2 regions of the Lysinibacillus sp. RS11 genome follow, and region 2 is predicted to be linked to the other one. Evidence: predicted binding sites of a transcription regulator. Region 2 holds the regulator's gene; the other holds the start of a gene.

Region 1 (8,005 bases), 890 kb from region 2:
TTTCAACTTATTTCATACTTCATGTAGTTCTGTGAGTTTTTCTAACATTTGTAAAAAGTCGATGATTTCATAGTCCATTTCCTGCACTTTTCCAAGCATGGATTGTACAAAGTCAATATAACCATAGGCAATATCATCAGCTTCGAATGAGTGCCATTCAAACGGAAACGTCACAATGGCATGCTTTGCCATTAAATATTGTACCATTTCCTGCGTCGATGGGTCTTGCTCTAATTTACTTTCAATTATTTTTTTCACTTCCCCATACTGCGGCAACTGATTTGGTAGTACTAAATTAATAGGATTAATAGTCATTTTTTTATTAAACTTTGAAACAGTAATCTCAATTGAGACTTCTTGTTCCACTAATAATATTAGTGCTAAGCTCTGGACAAATGGATGGATCGTTGGACATTCAATAATAGCTTTCAATGCTGTTTTTAATTGTCGTACATTCGTATCCATTAAGCGATGTAATCGAATAGATTGTTCGTCTGGTGTTAATGCACTAAATTTCGACAGTTCGAATTCTTGCTCTTCTAATAATCGTTGTGCATCTTCTTTTTTTTGGAGATTCTTAGCTACTTCTTGATTCAAGCTTCTCAAACGTTCAAATTTCTCTAGCTGATCTATCGGAAATGCATTTTCTTCAATTAATGTCGTAATTAACGACTCGACTTGATGGAATTCCTTTAGCTGCATACATACAGTAACATACAGTTCCATTACTTCCACATATAATGTCGTTCCCATAGCAAGCAATTGCTCACAAACATTTTTAACTTTATCGTATGCCTTTAATTCGTATAAAGCATATGCATAGGCACTTAATGCTAATTCATCTCCATCTTCATATAAAAATGCTTTTTCAAAGCTTGCCACTGCCTCTTCATATTGATAATTTTCCGCATACATATGTGCTTCACGTATTAATGTTTGAATAGCACCAGGAAATACAACAATATTGTCATGTTTTATAACATGTCGTTTTCGTTTTGTCATTCCCCTCACCTCTTTACTACTATTTTCTTATTAGGTCATATACTAGCTCATCACCCTAACGTGGGGGTGATTGACCCTAAGAGTCACAAACTCTTCACGCCAATCCACTTACACGGCATTCATTTTAACAAATGTCAGCTTCAACTTTCCGTGATCAATTTCTAACCCTTGTTTATTTTAACGAAAAGTCATTGCTCTAAGTATCGACAAAAAAATATGTAACGAATCTTACAGCACTATTAACCGAATTTTCATTATAGTGAATGGCTGTTCGGTATAAAGTCAGCCGTTATATCGGAATCAGGAAGAGACACATTTAAAATAGGTGGTATGTCTTGCTATTGTGCAACCCTTCATAAGTCTATCCCTTTTTGTTGCTTTTCTATCATATCAACTTTATATAGATTCTGGAATTCCCATTGTAAATATACTCCTATATCACTAGAAAACTTCACAATTCAGCAAACTTGTCTTTGAAAGGCTATAATGAAAAGACTTAGCTCCATAGTAAGCAATTTAATAAAAGTAGTGGCAATGACAAGTGATCTTTAAGAAACACTTAATAAAAATTGCTTTTATAGAGAACCTAACTTAACTTTCGGGGGAATTATATATGAATATCAAAAATGCATTACAATCATTTTCAACTATGACACATTCAGCACGCCAACAATTTATGTTACAAGAAGGCGATTGGTTGTTACAAGAAATGTTAACACACATCGGTTCACCAGATGCAGAACTACGAGACCAATTAATTTATCGTACTTTTATCGATTTACTCAGCGACAATTTACTGAGCACTCAACAGCTACAAAATTTATTTGATACAACGACAAGCGACGATTTTTTATATAGAAACATAGGCGAAGAAATGACAGATAGTGTCTTTACACGTTCGTTTTCTGCTTTACTTGTAGCAAATCTTCTTGCAAAGGATGCCGAACTACTGATTTTAAATGATGATCGTCTACAAATTTTCTTTCAAAAGATTGGTCGTTATTTATTATTGGAAAAAGATACGAGAGGTCATGTTCAAGACAAGGGGTGGGCGCATAGTATTGCACATGGTGCCGATTTAGCAGCAATGACGATTAAACATCCTAAGTTTGATTTACAACATGCACCTTCAATCTTACATGCATTGAAACTTGTTTCATGGAAAGGTACTGTCTTTGTCAACGATGAAGAGGAACGCTTAGTTAATATAGTTGAAGCGTTATTGACTTGTGACTACTCCGAGGAAGCATTAATAGAATTTATCGAGCAAGTATTCGATAAATTTGAAATTCATTTAATGACACAAGGCTATAACGAATCCTTTTTTAGTGGACGTACATGCACATTAAATTTAATGAAAACATTGTATTTTGCCTTAAAAATGAATAACCTAGCCCCAAAACTTCAAAATACTATCTATGGACAAGTAGCAAAATGGCTAAAGCTAGGGGCATAAAAATTCACGTTCTTTCTGCTTAGAACATCTATTTTCGTCCTCATAACCTAAATTTAGCAAACTAGGAATATTCTTAGTTTGCTTTTCACCCTGATACAATTTTTTACTTTTCAGACAAAACATATCACCTCCAATATATGGTATTAAGTAGTTATATTAACATAATTAATATCAGTTCCCAATAAATCCCTTAGCATTCATTCCTTACATTGAGAATATATCCTGATATATCCTTTTCACCGCTTTTCATCTACTCCTTTTTTTAAAAAAACGCAACAAAAAAGCATTCAATCCCTTAAACTAGCGCTGATTTTATTACAAATTGACGTCTAAAATGTGAAATGATATTTTCACAAAAAAAACTATTTACTTAGTTAAAGATGATAAACTCAGTATTTTCAACGTTTTAACAGTGTTTATTTTATAAAACACAATAATACCAATATTGAAATAACATTTTTTGTTCAAAAAATGTTCATATTCACCCCTTCTTTGCTATTAATTCAATAACAAAATAATTTTTTTTCTTCGAAACGAGGCGTATAATCACTGTTGCAAACATCAACATTTGTGTCTCTCGATTTTGACAACATAGTCTAAAAATCGGTTGCACAGATTCATAACTTTGCGAACGCTTGCACAAGACCAATCAAATACTAGATTCAATGTTTCATATTGAACCATATCATTGTAAGTATTTCTGATTATTTGATTGGTACGACAATTAAAAGAGGTGACCTTATTTACCCACTATTTATAAATTCGAATCAATACTCAAACACATGAAATTTATGAATAGCCGTTTTATAGAAAGGAGACAAACATGAAGAAAAAGTTAAGCTTAATGTTTATAGCATTTGGTGCATTAGCAATTCTTACTGGCTGTGAACCGCTAACAGTCTTTGATACAAAAGGTCCAAACGCTAAAACATTATCAGACACAATTATTTTATCCATTATTACAATGGCCTTTATATTACTAGTCGTGTACGTGCTTTTAGTAGTTATGCTAACTAAATACCGTGCTTCAAAAACACCTGCCGATTATGAGCCACCTCACGAAGAGGGAAGTCACGTGCTTGAAATAATATGGACAGTTATTCCAATTATCATCGTAGCATTCCTAGCAGTTGTTACAGTAAAAACAACAAGTACAGTAGAGTCTCAACCTGAAGGTTATGACAATAAAGAGCCACTTGTTATTTATGCATCGTCTTCTAACTGGAAATGGCACTTTAGCTATCCAGAGCAAGGGATCGAAACTGTTAACTATGTTAATATGCCTATCGACCGTCCAATTGAGTTCAAACTTTACTCATTCGGACCAATCACAAGTTTCTGGATTCCTCAGTTAGCTGGTCAAAAATATGCGATGAGTGACATGTTAACAACTATTCACCTTGCAGCAGATGACATTGGCTCATTCATGGGTCGTAACTCTAACTTCAGTGGTCGTGGTTTTGCTGAAATGGAATTTGAAGCACAAACGATGACACAAGAAGACTTCGATAAATGGGCTGCCGATGTAAAGGCAAACGAAAAACCATTAACAGAAGAAAAATTTGATGAACTATTAAAAGCAGAACATGTTGGTCGTTCAAGCTATTCATCTACACACTTAGAATTTAGACCTGCTCCTATGGAACATAGTGAACACATGAAAATGGGTGACATGGATCATAGTGATATGGATATGTCTGAAGATGAAATGGATCATTCTAAAATGAACCATGAGGATCACTCACAAGAAAAGTCTGAAGAAACACATTCACATTAATTTTTAAACATGAAAGGAGCGCATCCAATGAGCATGGAAGAAATTTTCCATCCACTGAAAGAACCGATGATTATGGGGGCAGCTATTAGTATCATAGTTGGAGCAGTGGTTATCGCAGTTGGCCTTACTTATTTCAAAAAATGGGGCTATTTCTACAAAAACTGGCTATCAACTGTTGACCATAAAAAAATCGGTATTATGTATATCGCCACAGCACTTTTGATGCTATTCCGCGGTGGTATCGATGCATTGTTAATGCGTGCACAAACTGCAGTTCCTGATAATGGACTTCTTGATGCACAACACTATAATGAGATTTTTACAACACACGGTATAATCATGATTTTATTCATGGCAATGCCATTCGTAATTGGTTTAATGAACATTGTTATCCCACTGCAAATTGGTGCACGTGACGTTGCCTTCCCACGTCTGAATGCAGTCAGCTTCTGGTTATTTGCAGCTGGTTGCGGTTTACTAAACCTATCATTTATCATTGGTGGTTCACCAGATACTGGTTGGACAGCCTACTTCCCACTAGCAGGGACAGAATTTAGTCCAACTGTCGGGAACAACTACTATTCTTTAGCTTTACAATTATCAGGGATTGGTACGTTACTGACTGGTGTTAACTTCATCACGACAATCATTAAAATGCGTGCACCTGGTATGACATTAATGAAAATGCCAATGTTTAGTTGGTCAATTTTAATTACAAACGTTATTATCGTATTCGCTTTCCCAGTGTTAACTGTAGCGCTTGCATTAATGATGTTAGACCGTCAATTCGGTACACAATTCTTTGCAATGCAAAATGGTGGTATGGACATGCTTTGGGCCAACCTATTCTGGGTTTGGGGACATCCTGAAGTTTATATCGTTATCCTACCTGCATTCGGTATTTTCTCAGAAATCATTGCGACATTTGCACGTAAAAACTTATACGGCTATAAATCAATGGTTATGAGTATGGTTGTTATTTCGTTACTATCATTCTTAGTATGGGCCCACCATTTCTATACAATGGGTCACGGCGTTATGGTAAACAGCTTCTTCTCTATTACAACAATGGCGATCGCTGTTCCGACAGGGGTTAAAATATTTAACTGGTTGCTCACAATGAGGCACGGTAAAATTCAATTTACAACCCCTATGCTTTATGCACTTGGTTTTATTCCAATCTTCACAATTGGTGGGGTTACAGGGGTAATGCTAGCAATGTCTAGTGCGGACTATCAATATCATAATACGATGTTCTTAGTTGCCCACTTCCACTATGTATTAATTCCAGGTACAGTATTCGGTGTACTTGCAGGTTACCACTACTGGTGGCCAAAAATGTTCGGTTTCCGATTAAATGAAAAACTAGGGAAAGCTGGTTTCTGGTTTATCGCAATTAGCTTCAACGTTGCTTTCTTCCCTCTATTTATTTTAGGTTTAGATGGTTACGCTCGTCGTATGTACACTTACTCTGAGTCAACTGGATATGGTCCATTAAGCATGGTATCGTTCATAGGTGCAATTGGTCTTGCTGTTGGCTTTGCGTTAATCGTATACAATATTTACTACAGCTGGAAACATATGCCTCGCAACGAAAAAGCAGATGTTTGGGATGGTCGTACGTTAGAATGGGCTACTCATTCTCCAGTTCCTGAATACAACTTTGCAGTAGTTCCGACTATTTCACGTTTAGACGAATTCTGGTTCGCTAAAAAAGAAGGTCGCGATATTACAGCAGGTAAGATCGAAAAAATTCATATGCCTAACAACACTGGCGCACCTTTCTGGATGAGTGGATTCTTCTTCCTTGCAGCATTCTTCGCTGTATTTAGTCTATGGACTCCAGCCATCATTAGTATGCTATTTGTATTTGGCTTTATGATACATCGTTCATTTGAAGACGATCATGGTCGTTACATTTCAGTTGAAGAAGTTATGGCAACTGAAAAAAGCTTGAGAGGTGATAAATAAAATGAAAATCGATTCTTCACTTCCATTAGAATATAGTACAGAGGAAAATCGCCTGAAAATCTTTGGTTTCTGGATTTTCCTTGGTGCCGAAATCATGTTATTCGCTACACTATTTACAGTGTATTTCACACTTCATACACGTACAGGTAGTGGCCCGAATGGCGCTGAAATTTTTGAATTAACACCAGTATTATGGGAAACATTCTTATTATTAGCAAGTAGTTTCACAATTGGCCTAGGTGTTCATGCAATGCGCCTTGGTAATAAAAAAGCTATGATGACGTTTTTCATCATCACGCTTCTATTAGGTCTTGGCTTCTTAGGTATTGAGATTGATGAGTTTGTCACTTATGTTCATGAAGGTGCTACAATTCAAACTAGCGCATTCTTATCAGCATTAATGACTTTACTTGGTACGCACGGTGCCCACGTAACATTCGGTTTCTTCTGGGGCGTTGCAATTTTAATCCAAGTAGCAAAACGTGGTTTAAACCCACAAACGGCTAACAAAGCGTTTATCTTCTCACTGTACTGGCACTTCCTAGACGTTGTTTGGATTTTCATCTTCAGCTTCGTCTACTTGAAAGGACTGATTAGCTGATGAAGGAATTATTCCCAAAACAACATGTGATGGGCTTCGCCTTCTCACTATTACTAACAGTTGTAGCTTTAGCTGTTGTTAAGTTTGATATGTCTGCTAACATGGCATTTGGTATTTTACTAGTAACTGCTATTGCACAAGCAACTGTACAATTAGTATTATTCATGCACATCGGTGAATCTGAAGATAAGAAAACGTTATATATAACGATTTTATATGCAGTATTCGTAGGTGTTGTTACAATCCTAGGTACATTATTCGCAATGATCTGGGGCTATAACTGATAAAAAAAGCCGAGAAAATGATTTCATTTTCTCGGCTTTTTCTTTTCTGACAAATAGTATTTTCATTAAATGAACAATATCTCCTACTCTACAAGCAATTAAGCCTCGAACACTGGATCAACACTACATACTGAGCTCACCTATTTCAAATCATTTGGAGCCTATCGCAAGAAACTGATCTACTAGCCATTTGTATCAGCACTATTGCAATACAAAGCTATATGAATTTTTGAAACAACACTATTATTCATGTACTATTTTTTCTTGTACTTAGTGTGCAAGAAGGCCATATTAATAAAGGTATACATTAGGTATTTACTATTATTTTAATATTATAATAGTATTTTTTTCAAAATAACGAAACTTTTCCTTTTATAGTAATGTATACTAATAGATATTGTTTTTTATTATGAATAGGAGATGAAATTAATGAAGAAAGTTTTTAAAGTTTTAAGTGTTGGAGCACTAGCACTAACACTAGCAGCTTGTAACAGTAGCGCTACCCCAACGAAAGACACATCTAAAAAAAGTGATCTCACTTTAGAGCAAGTATATGACAAAGCAGTAGAACGCCAAGCTGACATTAAAAGCGTAAGTGCAACAATGGAGATGTCACAAAAAACAAAAGCTGGATCAGGTGATCAAGCTATGGAGATTGCCATGGATTCAAAAATGGAGATGGATGTAATTTCTGATCCACTTGCTGCGCACATTACAGGATCAATGACAGTGCCTGATATGGCTAGTGAAGATAAAAAAACTATGGATATGCCGATCGATATGTACATGAAGAAGGAACAAGGCTTTTTCATGAAAGATCCAACAACTGAAAGCTGGTTTAAATTACCAAGCGAACAGTTTGATGCAATTTTAGAGCAAACTGCATCATCTGCAAACGCTAAAGAACAATTAGA
Region 2 (8,005 bases):
TCAAGATAATAGTCATAGTCACCCAAGTATTCAAAGGAACCATCGCCAGACAACTCAATCACTTTAGTAGCAATTCGATTGATGAAATATCGGTCATGCGATACAAATAAGAGTGTCCCAGGATAATCAATAAGCGCGTTTTCCAGTATCTCTTTACTATCTAGGTCTAAGTGGTTGGTAGGCTCATCGAGAATTAAGAAATTTGACTTTTGCATCATTAATTTAGCTAGTGCAAGTCTTGCCTTTTCACCACCAGATAAAGAGGATACGATTTTATCTACATCATCTCCACTGAATAAAAAACGACCTAGCACCGTTCGAATATCTTTTTCATTCATTAAAGGCCATTCATCCCACAGCTCTTTTAGAACACTTTTATTGCTCGATAGTTTTGCCTGTTCTTGATCATAATAACCAATTTGAACATTTGTGCCATAGCGAATTTCTCCAGAAAGTGATGGTAAATCTTTTACGATGGTCTTTAATAAAGTTGATTTACCAACACCATTTGGCCCAACAAGTGCAATGCGATCTTCGCGGAATGCACGTAATGTGATACCTTTTGATATTTTCTTATCACCATAACCAACAGCTAAGATATCAATAGATAATACATCGTTCCCACTTTGACGTTCGATGGTAAAACCGAAGCTTGCGGACTTTTCATCGCCATCAGGAGATTCCATCCATTCTGTTCGTTCAAGCATTTTACGACGACTTTGTGCCATTTTAGTAGTAGAAGCACGAGCAATATTTTTTTGGATAAAATCCTCAAGCTTTGCTTTCTCATCTTGCTGACGCTCATATAACCTTAAATCACGCTCATAATTTTTCGCTTTTTCGTCTAAATAGGCACTATAATTGCCTGTATATTTTGTGACGCGGTGACGAGAAACTTCGTAGACAATGGAAACAACCTGGTCTAAGAAGTAGCGGTCATGGGAAACAATTAAAATAGCCCCTTCATAGCCTTTTAAATAGGATTCCAACCAGGAGAGGGTTTCAATATCTAAATGGTTAGTAGGCTCATCGAGTATTAATAAATCAGGTTTACTTAAGAGGAGCTTAGCTAGAGCTAAACGAGTTCGTTGACCCCCTGATAATGAGCTTATTGGTTTTTCATAATCTTCAGGATAGAATTGCATGCCGTGAAGCACAGAGCGTGTATCAGATTCATATTGATAGCCACCTGCATCCTTAAAATTATGTTGTAATTGATCGTATTCGGACATTATTTTTGCATACAAAGAAGGGTTTTCATAGACAGTTGGATCGGCCATTTGTTGTTCAAGTGACCGAAGTGTTTTTTCTTGTGCGATAATTGGTTCAAAAATTGACATCATTTCGTCCCAAATCGATAACGTTGAGTTTAACCCAGCATGCTGCTCCAAATATCCAATCTGCACACCTTTAGGGATAATAATATCGCCTGAGTCATATGACATTTGACCAGCAATTATTTTAAGTAAAGTGGACTTACCAGCACCGTTACGTCCCACTAATGCAACGCGGTCACGATGTTGAACCTCTAATTTTACGCCACTTAAAATTTCATCTGCAAGGAAGGATTTATATAGTTGATTGACCTGTAAAACAATCATTCTTGACACCTCAATTCTTCCTTAGTGTAATGGATGAGCGATTCGCTTGCAATGTCGATGCTTTACTTATTCCGAGCTGTCATGTAAGATTGAAACGATTTCCCTTTAGTTAGTGGCGTAAAAAGCGCCATTAACTAAAGGGAAATACTCTAGTGGATATTAATATTTATATATATAGTTAATGATGCATGTATTAAAATTACTAGCTAAGTACATTCAAACTGAGACATTTTAAGGAGGAGAAAGTTTGAAACAAGAATTAAAAATTCCACAAGCCACTACAAAAAGACTTCCTCTTTACTATCGATTTATCCAAAACTTTGCACAAGAAGGCATGGAACGTATTTCGTCGAAGGAACTGAGTGAAGCGATGAAAATTGATTCTGCAACTATTCGCCGTGACTTTTCTTATTTTGGTGCTCTTGGCAAAAAGGGTTACGGCTATGATGTGCAGCATCTATTAAAATTTTTTAGTCAAACACTCGATCAGCACGAAACGACAAAAGTAGCGTTAATTGGTGTAGGGAATTTAGGTAGCGCTTTATTAAAATATAATTTCCAAAAAAATCACAATACTCATATTGTGGTGGCTTTTGATTCAAAGGCACCAAAGGACGGGAAGATGATCAGCAATATTCCTGTTTTTCATCCGGATTTGTTAGAAGAAAAGTATGCAGAATATGGAGCAGAGCTTGCGATTTTAACAGTTTCACCACGCTCTGCACAGAAAATGGCTGATAGATTAGCGGCAATGAATGCAAAGGGTATTTTAAACTTTACGCCAGAGCGGTTAACGGTGCCAGATAGAATGCAGCTTTTAACAATCGATTTATCGGTAGAATTGCAAGCGCTTATTTATTTAATTCGCAATCAGGAAGAGTGAAAAATGTACATATTTAGCTTCTTTCAGCGAGTGTATAAAGAACCGCTCAAATAGAGGAACTCAGTCTAAGAACGCCACGTCCTGTGGCAATTTATCTGTGCGAAAGCGCAGCGACAGCAACACGGTTTTATCTGTGCGAAAGCGCAGCGACAGCAACAACAACAACAACAACAACAACACACGACTGAGTGACCAACATCACGTTGGCCCAAAGCCTCCGATGGATAGTATAGTTCACAGTTTCTGTCAAATGTAAGCATGAAATAAAATGAGAGAGTGACGAAAAACTTTCACATATAATTAGTTAGCAAAATGACGAAATATGCGTTAAAATGATGGATATAAAGAGGAGGTGGCTGTAATGGGTAGTATTGGTCCTATGAGCCTCATTATTATCGGAATTGTCGCGTTACTAATTTTTGGTCCTAAGAAGTTACCAGAGCTGGGTAAAGCATTCGGTTCAACATTACGTGAATTCAAAAATGCTACTAAAGGTTTAGCCGATGAAGATGATGATGACAAGAAAAAGAAAGAACTAGATAAGTAAGTTAGGATGTTTGAGGAATGAATCCAAAAGATCTAACTGTCATTGAGCATATAGAAGAATTAAGAAAACGGCTTTTCATTGTTGCCGTTTTCTTTGTTCTCGCTATGGTTGGCGGCTTTTTTGTGGCAAAGCCGCTTGTTAAATACCTTCAAAGTACTGGAGCGAATTATAATATAGAGCTTCATGCATTTGATGTAGTAACACCACTTGCGATTTATTTACAAGTTGTTTTTTTAATTGCATTTATCCTTTCATCACCAGTGTTAATGTATCAACTGTGGTCGTTTATTAGCCCAGGATTAAGGGACGTAGAACGAAAAGCAACCTTAAGCTATATACCGTATTCATTTTTATTGTTTATCGCAGGGCTATCCTTTTCATTCTATTTATTATTCCCTTATGTCATAAAATTCATGATGAATTTGTCGGTCGAGTTGGAGATTCAGCAAACAATAGGAATACATGAGTATTTTACATTTTTATTTAAGCTTACAATACCTTTTGGTTTCCTTTTCCAATTGCCGGTTGTTATTTTATTCTTTTCACGTATAGGGATATTGAATCCTGATTTACTAATTCGTATTCGTAAATATTCGTACTTTGGTTTATTTGTGTGTGCCGCTATTATCGCACCACCTGAATTGGCTTCACATTTAATGGTTTCAGTACCATTGTTTGCGCTCTATGAAATTAGCATTGTGATTTCGCGTATTGGGTACAAGAAATACTTGAAATCAGAGGAAATACGTTTGAAGGAAGAGCAGGAAGCTGAGCAAAAACGCCAGGTTGAAGAGGCACTTGAACAGCAGCGACGACAAATAGAAGAATTGAATCAAAAATAAATAGTGGAAGCTCGATGCGAGATAATAGCATCGAGCTTTTTTGTTATAAAAGAATAGGTTAGAATCTAAAAAATCAGTGGGAAGAAAATTCCCACTGAATTTTATTGCATTTTTTCGAGTTCTTCAAGAAACTTTTGTAATGGTTCTGCAAACACTTGTACAAATGTCACAAATCCATTAAGCATGACATGGGCGATAATGGACGTCCAAATGCGTTTTGTTTTGTGATATAAGAAGGCAAAAATCAATCCACAAATTGTATAAAGCAAAATATGTGTGAAGTCGAAATGAATAAGTCCGAAGAAAATGGCACTTACGATTGCGGCTACCCAAAAATTAGTTGTTTGGACAAGTGATCCAAAAATAACACGACGGAAGACGAACTCTTCTAAAACTGGGCCAAAGACGACAATTGCTAGTATTGTAATAGGAGCACCTTTCGCAATAGCTACAATATCAGCTGTGTTTTGTGACCCACCTTGGATACCGAATACAGTCATTTCGATAGCAGCGCCAATCATTTGACCAAAGAAAACTAAGAAGAAACCAATAATTCCCCATACAATTGTAAGTGGTATGGTTTCTTTCTTTCCTTTATAAATAGCCCAAAATGCTTTATCGCGAGAAGTTAGGATTAAAATTAAAATTAACGCAATGGCAAAGCTAAGTGCGATATACCAGCCTTGCGTAAGCGGAGCGGCTTGCTCAGAAGGTAAACCGGTTGTACTCATAACAAGCTTGTGAAACGGTATTAACAGCCATCTGCCTGATATTTGCATGAGAATATAAATCAGTAAAACATATAGGGCTGTTTTTTTATGTTTATTTATTTTTTGAGAAGTAGTCACAGTCAAAATCCTTTCCATTCATTATGCTACCTTTCTATTGTAGAGGAATATGGAAAGAAAACAAAATTTTTCGTAGTTCTGACTTGCAAAAGAAAGTGTGATTGATTATCATAATAATTGTGTTAGCACTCGACTAGATAGAGTGCTAATAAATCAACATATATTATTTATTAGGAGGTTGTTTCACTTGTTAAGACCACTAGGAGATCGTATTGTAATCCAACTAATCGAGGTAGAAGAAAAATCTGCATTCGGTATTGTACTGCCAGACTCTGCAAAAGAAAAACCGCAAGAAGGTAAAGTTGTAGCAGTTGGGACAGGTCGTATATTAGAGAACGGGCAACGTGTTGAGCTTGACGTTAAAGTTGACGACCGCATTATTTTCTCTAAATATTCAGGTACAGAAGTTAAGTATGAAGGTAATGAATACCTAATTTTACGCGAAAGTGATATTCTTGCAATTATTGAATAACTTAAATTAACTTGAAAAAGTTAATGCCTTTAGTGTTTGTCATGACAATTACACTGAGGCGAGATTAATATAAATATATATTTATAAAGCTTAACGAATATTCCATTCCAGGAGGGTAAATTCAAATGGCAAAAGATATTAAATTTTCAGAAGACGCTCGTTCATTAATGTTACAAGGTGTAGATAAATTAGCAAACGCAGTAAAGATTACTCTAGGGCCTAAAGGTCGTAATGTAGTGTTAGAAAAAAAATTCGGTTCACCACTTATTACAAATGATGGTGTAACAATTGCAAAAGAAATCGAATTAGAAAACCCATATGAAAACATGGGGGCAAAATTAGTAGCAGAAGTTGCTTCTAAAACAAACGAAATTGCTGGTGATGGTACAACAACTGCAACAGTATTAGCACAAGCAATTATTCGTGAAGGCTTGAAAAACGTAACAGCTGGTGCAAACCCTGTAGGCATTCGTAAAGGGATCGACAAAGCAGTTGCAGCAGCTCTTACAGAATTACACGCTATTTCTCGTCCAGTAAGTAACAAAGAGGAAATCGCACAAGTTGCGGCAATCTCTGCTGCTGATGATGAAGTAGGTCAATTAATTGCAGAAGCAATGGAACGTGTTGGTAACGATGGTGTTATTACTATTGAAGAATCTAAAGGCTTCACAACTGAGCTAGATGTAGTTGAAGGTATGCAATTCGATCGTGGTTATGCATCACACTACATGGTAACAGACACAGACAAAATGGAAGCGGTACTAGACAACCCTTACATTTTAATTACTGATAAAAAAATTACAAACATCCAAGAAGTATTACCATTATTAGAGCAAGTGGTACAACAAGGTCGTCCACTGTTACTGATCGCTGAAGATGTTGAAGGTGAAGCTCTTGCAACACTTGTAGTGAACAAACTGCGTGGTACATTCAATGCTGTAGCGGTGAAAGCTCCAGGATTTGGTGACCGTCGTAAAGCAATGCTAGAAGATATCGCAATTTTAACAGGCGGTCAAGTAATTACAGAAGAATTAGGCTTAGACCTTAAATCCGCTGATATTACATCACTTGGTCGCGCTGCAAAGGTTGTTGTTACAAAAGACAATACAACAATCGTAGAAGGCGTTGGCGGTGCAGAGACAATCGAAGGTCGTATTGGTCAAATCCGTGCACAGCTTGCTGAAACAACTTCAGAGTTCGATAAAGAAAAATTACAAGAACGTCTTGCAAAATTAGCAGGCGGTGTAGCAGTAATTAAAGTTGGTGCTGCAACAGAAACAGAACTAAAAGAACGCAAACTTCGCATTGAAGACGCTCTTAACTCAACTCGTGCAGCAGTTGAAGAAGGGATTGTATCAGGTGGTGGTACGGCACTTCTTAACGTATATGCAGCAGTTGAAAAAGTTGCAAATGCAGAAGAAGGTGACGTAGCAACTGGTGTGAAAATTGTTCTACGTGCATTAGAAGAACCAGTTCGTCAAATCGCTAACAACGCAGGTCTTGAAGGTTCAATTATCGTGGATCGCCTAAAACGTGAAGAAATCGGTGTAGGCTTCAACGCTGCAACAGGCGAATGGGTAAACATGATGGAAGCGGGCGTAGTAGACCCAGCGAAAGTAACTCGCTCAGCTCTACAAAACGCAGCATCTGTGGCAGCTTTATTCTTAACAACAGAAGCAGTAGTAGCAGACATCCCAGAACCAGCATCAGCAATGCCAGATATGTCTGGTATGGGCGGCATGCCAGGAATGATGTAATCTACGGCTCTAGCCAATTTAAAGAGGCTGGGACAAAAAGAAAAAATGTTAGACCGATTGCATCGGTCTAACATTTTTTTGATTTAGGAAGGAACAATCTACTCATTGAAGCGAAAAAGTTATTATCTGTTTTCGCTATTTTTCAAAATAATCGAGTTCTGTCCCAGCCTCTTTTTTATGCTTTAATGGATAGAATGTTGACGATCGCTGATAAAGGGTACGAAATCGCTGATAAAAGCCCTCGAATCGCTGCGGGATGCCTAATCAAGAAAAAATGCCTTACTTCTACTTATAGGACAGCTCCTTTCATTTTTATCCCACATGTAACTGCCTGATTGGTTTAACTAACATTCAGAGGGAACCCCTCCCTCTGAATGAAGTTTCACCTTATTTCACTTCCAATGTGTTGACAACATTTAATAATTCGCTTGATAAGTCATTCAGCACTTGAGCTTCTTCAGAAACTCTCTGCACAGTGTTAAGTTGCGATGCAGACGTTTCGGCTACTGCTCTCGTATTATCTCTCGAAGTTACCGAGAAATCTTCCATATCTTTAACGGCAGAAGTTACTTCCTCCATACCCGCAGCCATTTCTTCGATCGTTGCAGATAGTTCTTGAATTTGTCCAGTAACATGATGAATGGAAGTTAAAATTTGACTAAACGACTGTTCAGAATCATTAATCATCATTAAACCATTGTCCACTTCTTCCACAGCTAGTCTCATTACATTGACAGATTCATTCGTATCATGTTGGATATGGGAGATAAGCGTGGAAATTTCACGAGCCGACGCCTCTGATTGCTCGGCAAGCTTGCGAACTTCATCTGCTACAACAGCGAAGCCACTTCCAGCTTCTCCAGCGCGAGCAGCTTCTATTGCTGCATTTAGCGCTAGTAAATTCGTTTGGGAAGCGATACCTGTAATAATACCGACGATTTCTTCAATTTTACCTGAATGCTCACCAAGCATTTTTACAGATGCTGCAGATTGATTGACAGCTTTACTAATGACATTCATTTGGGCGACAGATTTATTAGTAGATTCATTGCCTT

The links. The regulator Rex, encoded in region 2, represses fermentation and respiration genes when NADH is low (regulators of the CRP and FNR family bind a similar motif). The targets are predictions, from matches to a motif close to TTGTGAAATATTTCACAA.
Region 1: a site for Rex is predicted at 3,084-3,101, ahead of qoxA (cytochrome aa3 quinol oxidase subunit II). Genes of this name have one in related genera too.

The regions. Positions count from the first base shown of each region.
Region 1 covers NZ_CP168124.1:3,457,956-3,465,960, forward strand. The annotation lists gene AB9L17_RS17800 (hypothetical protein) at 13-1,002, opposite strand; gene AB9L17_RS17805 (DUF2785 domain-containing protein) at 1,616-2,458, shown strand; gene qoxA (cytochrome aa3 quinol oxidase subunit II) at 3,282-4,235, shown strand; gene qoxB (cytochrome aa3 quinol oxidase subunit I) at 4,263-6,206, shown strand; gene qoxC (cytochrome aa3 quinol oxidase subunit III) at 6,208-6,807, shown strand; gene qoxD (cytochrome aa3 quinol oxidase subunit IV) at 6,807-7,091, shown strand; gene AB9L17_RS17830 (DUF6612 family protein) at 7,521-8,005, shown strand, end outside.
Region 2 covers NZ_CP168124.1:4,350,821-4,358,825, reverse strand. The annotation lists gene AB9L17_RS22455 (ATP-binding cassette domain-containing protein) at 1-1,601, opposite strand, end outside; gene AB9L17_RS22450 (redox-sensing transcriptional repressor Rex) at 1,849-2,484, shown strand; gene AB9L17_RS22445 (twin-arginine translocase TatA/TatE family subunit) at 2,846-3,031, shown strand; gene tatC (twin-arginine translocase subunit TatC) at 3,049-3,873, shown strand; gene AB9L17_RS22435 (CPBP family intramembrane glutamic endopeptidase) at 3,975-4,739, opposite strand; gene groES (co-chaperone GroES) at 4,909-5,193, shown strand; gene groL (chaperonin GroEL) at 5,319-6,950, shown strand; gene AB9L17_RS22420 (methyl-accepting chemotaxis protein) at 7,338-8,005, opposite strand, start outside.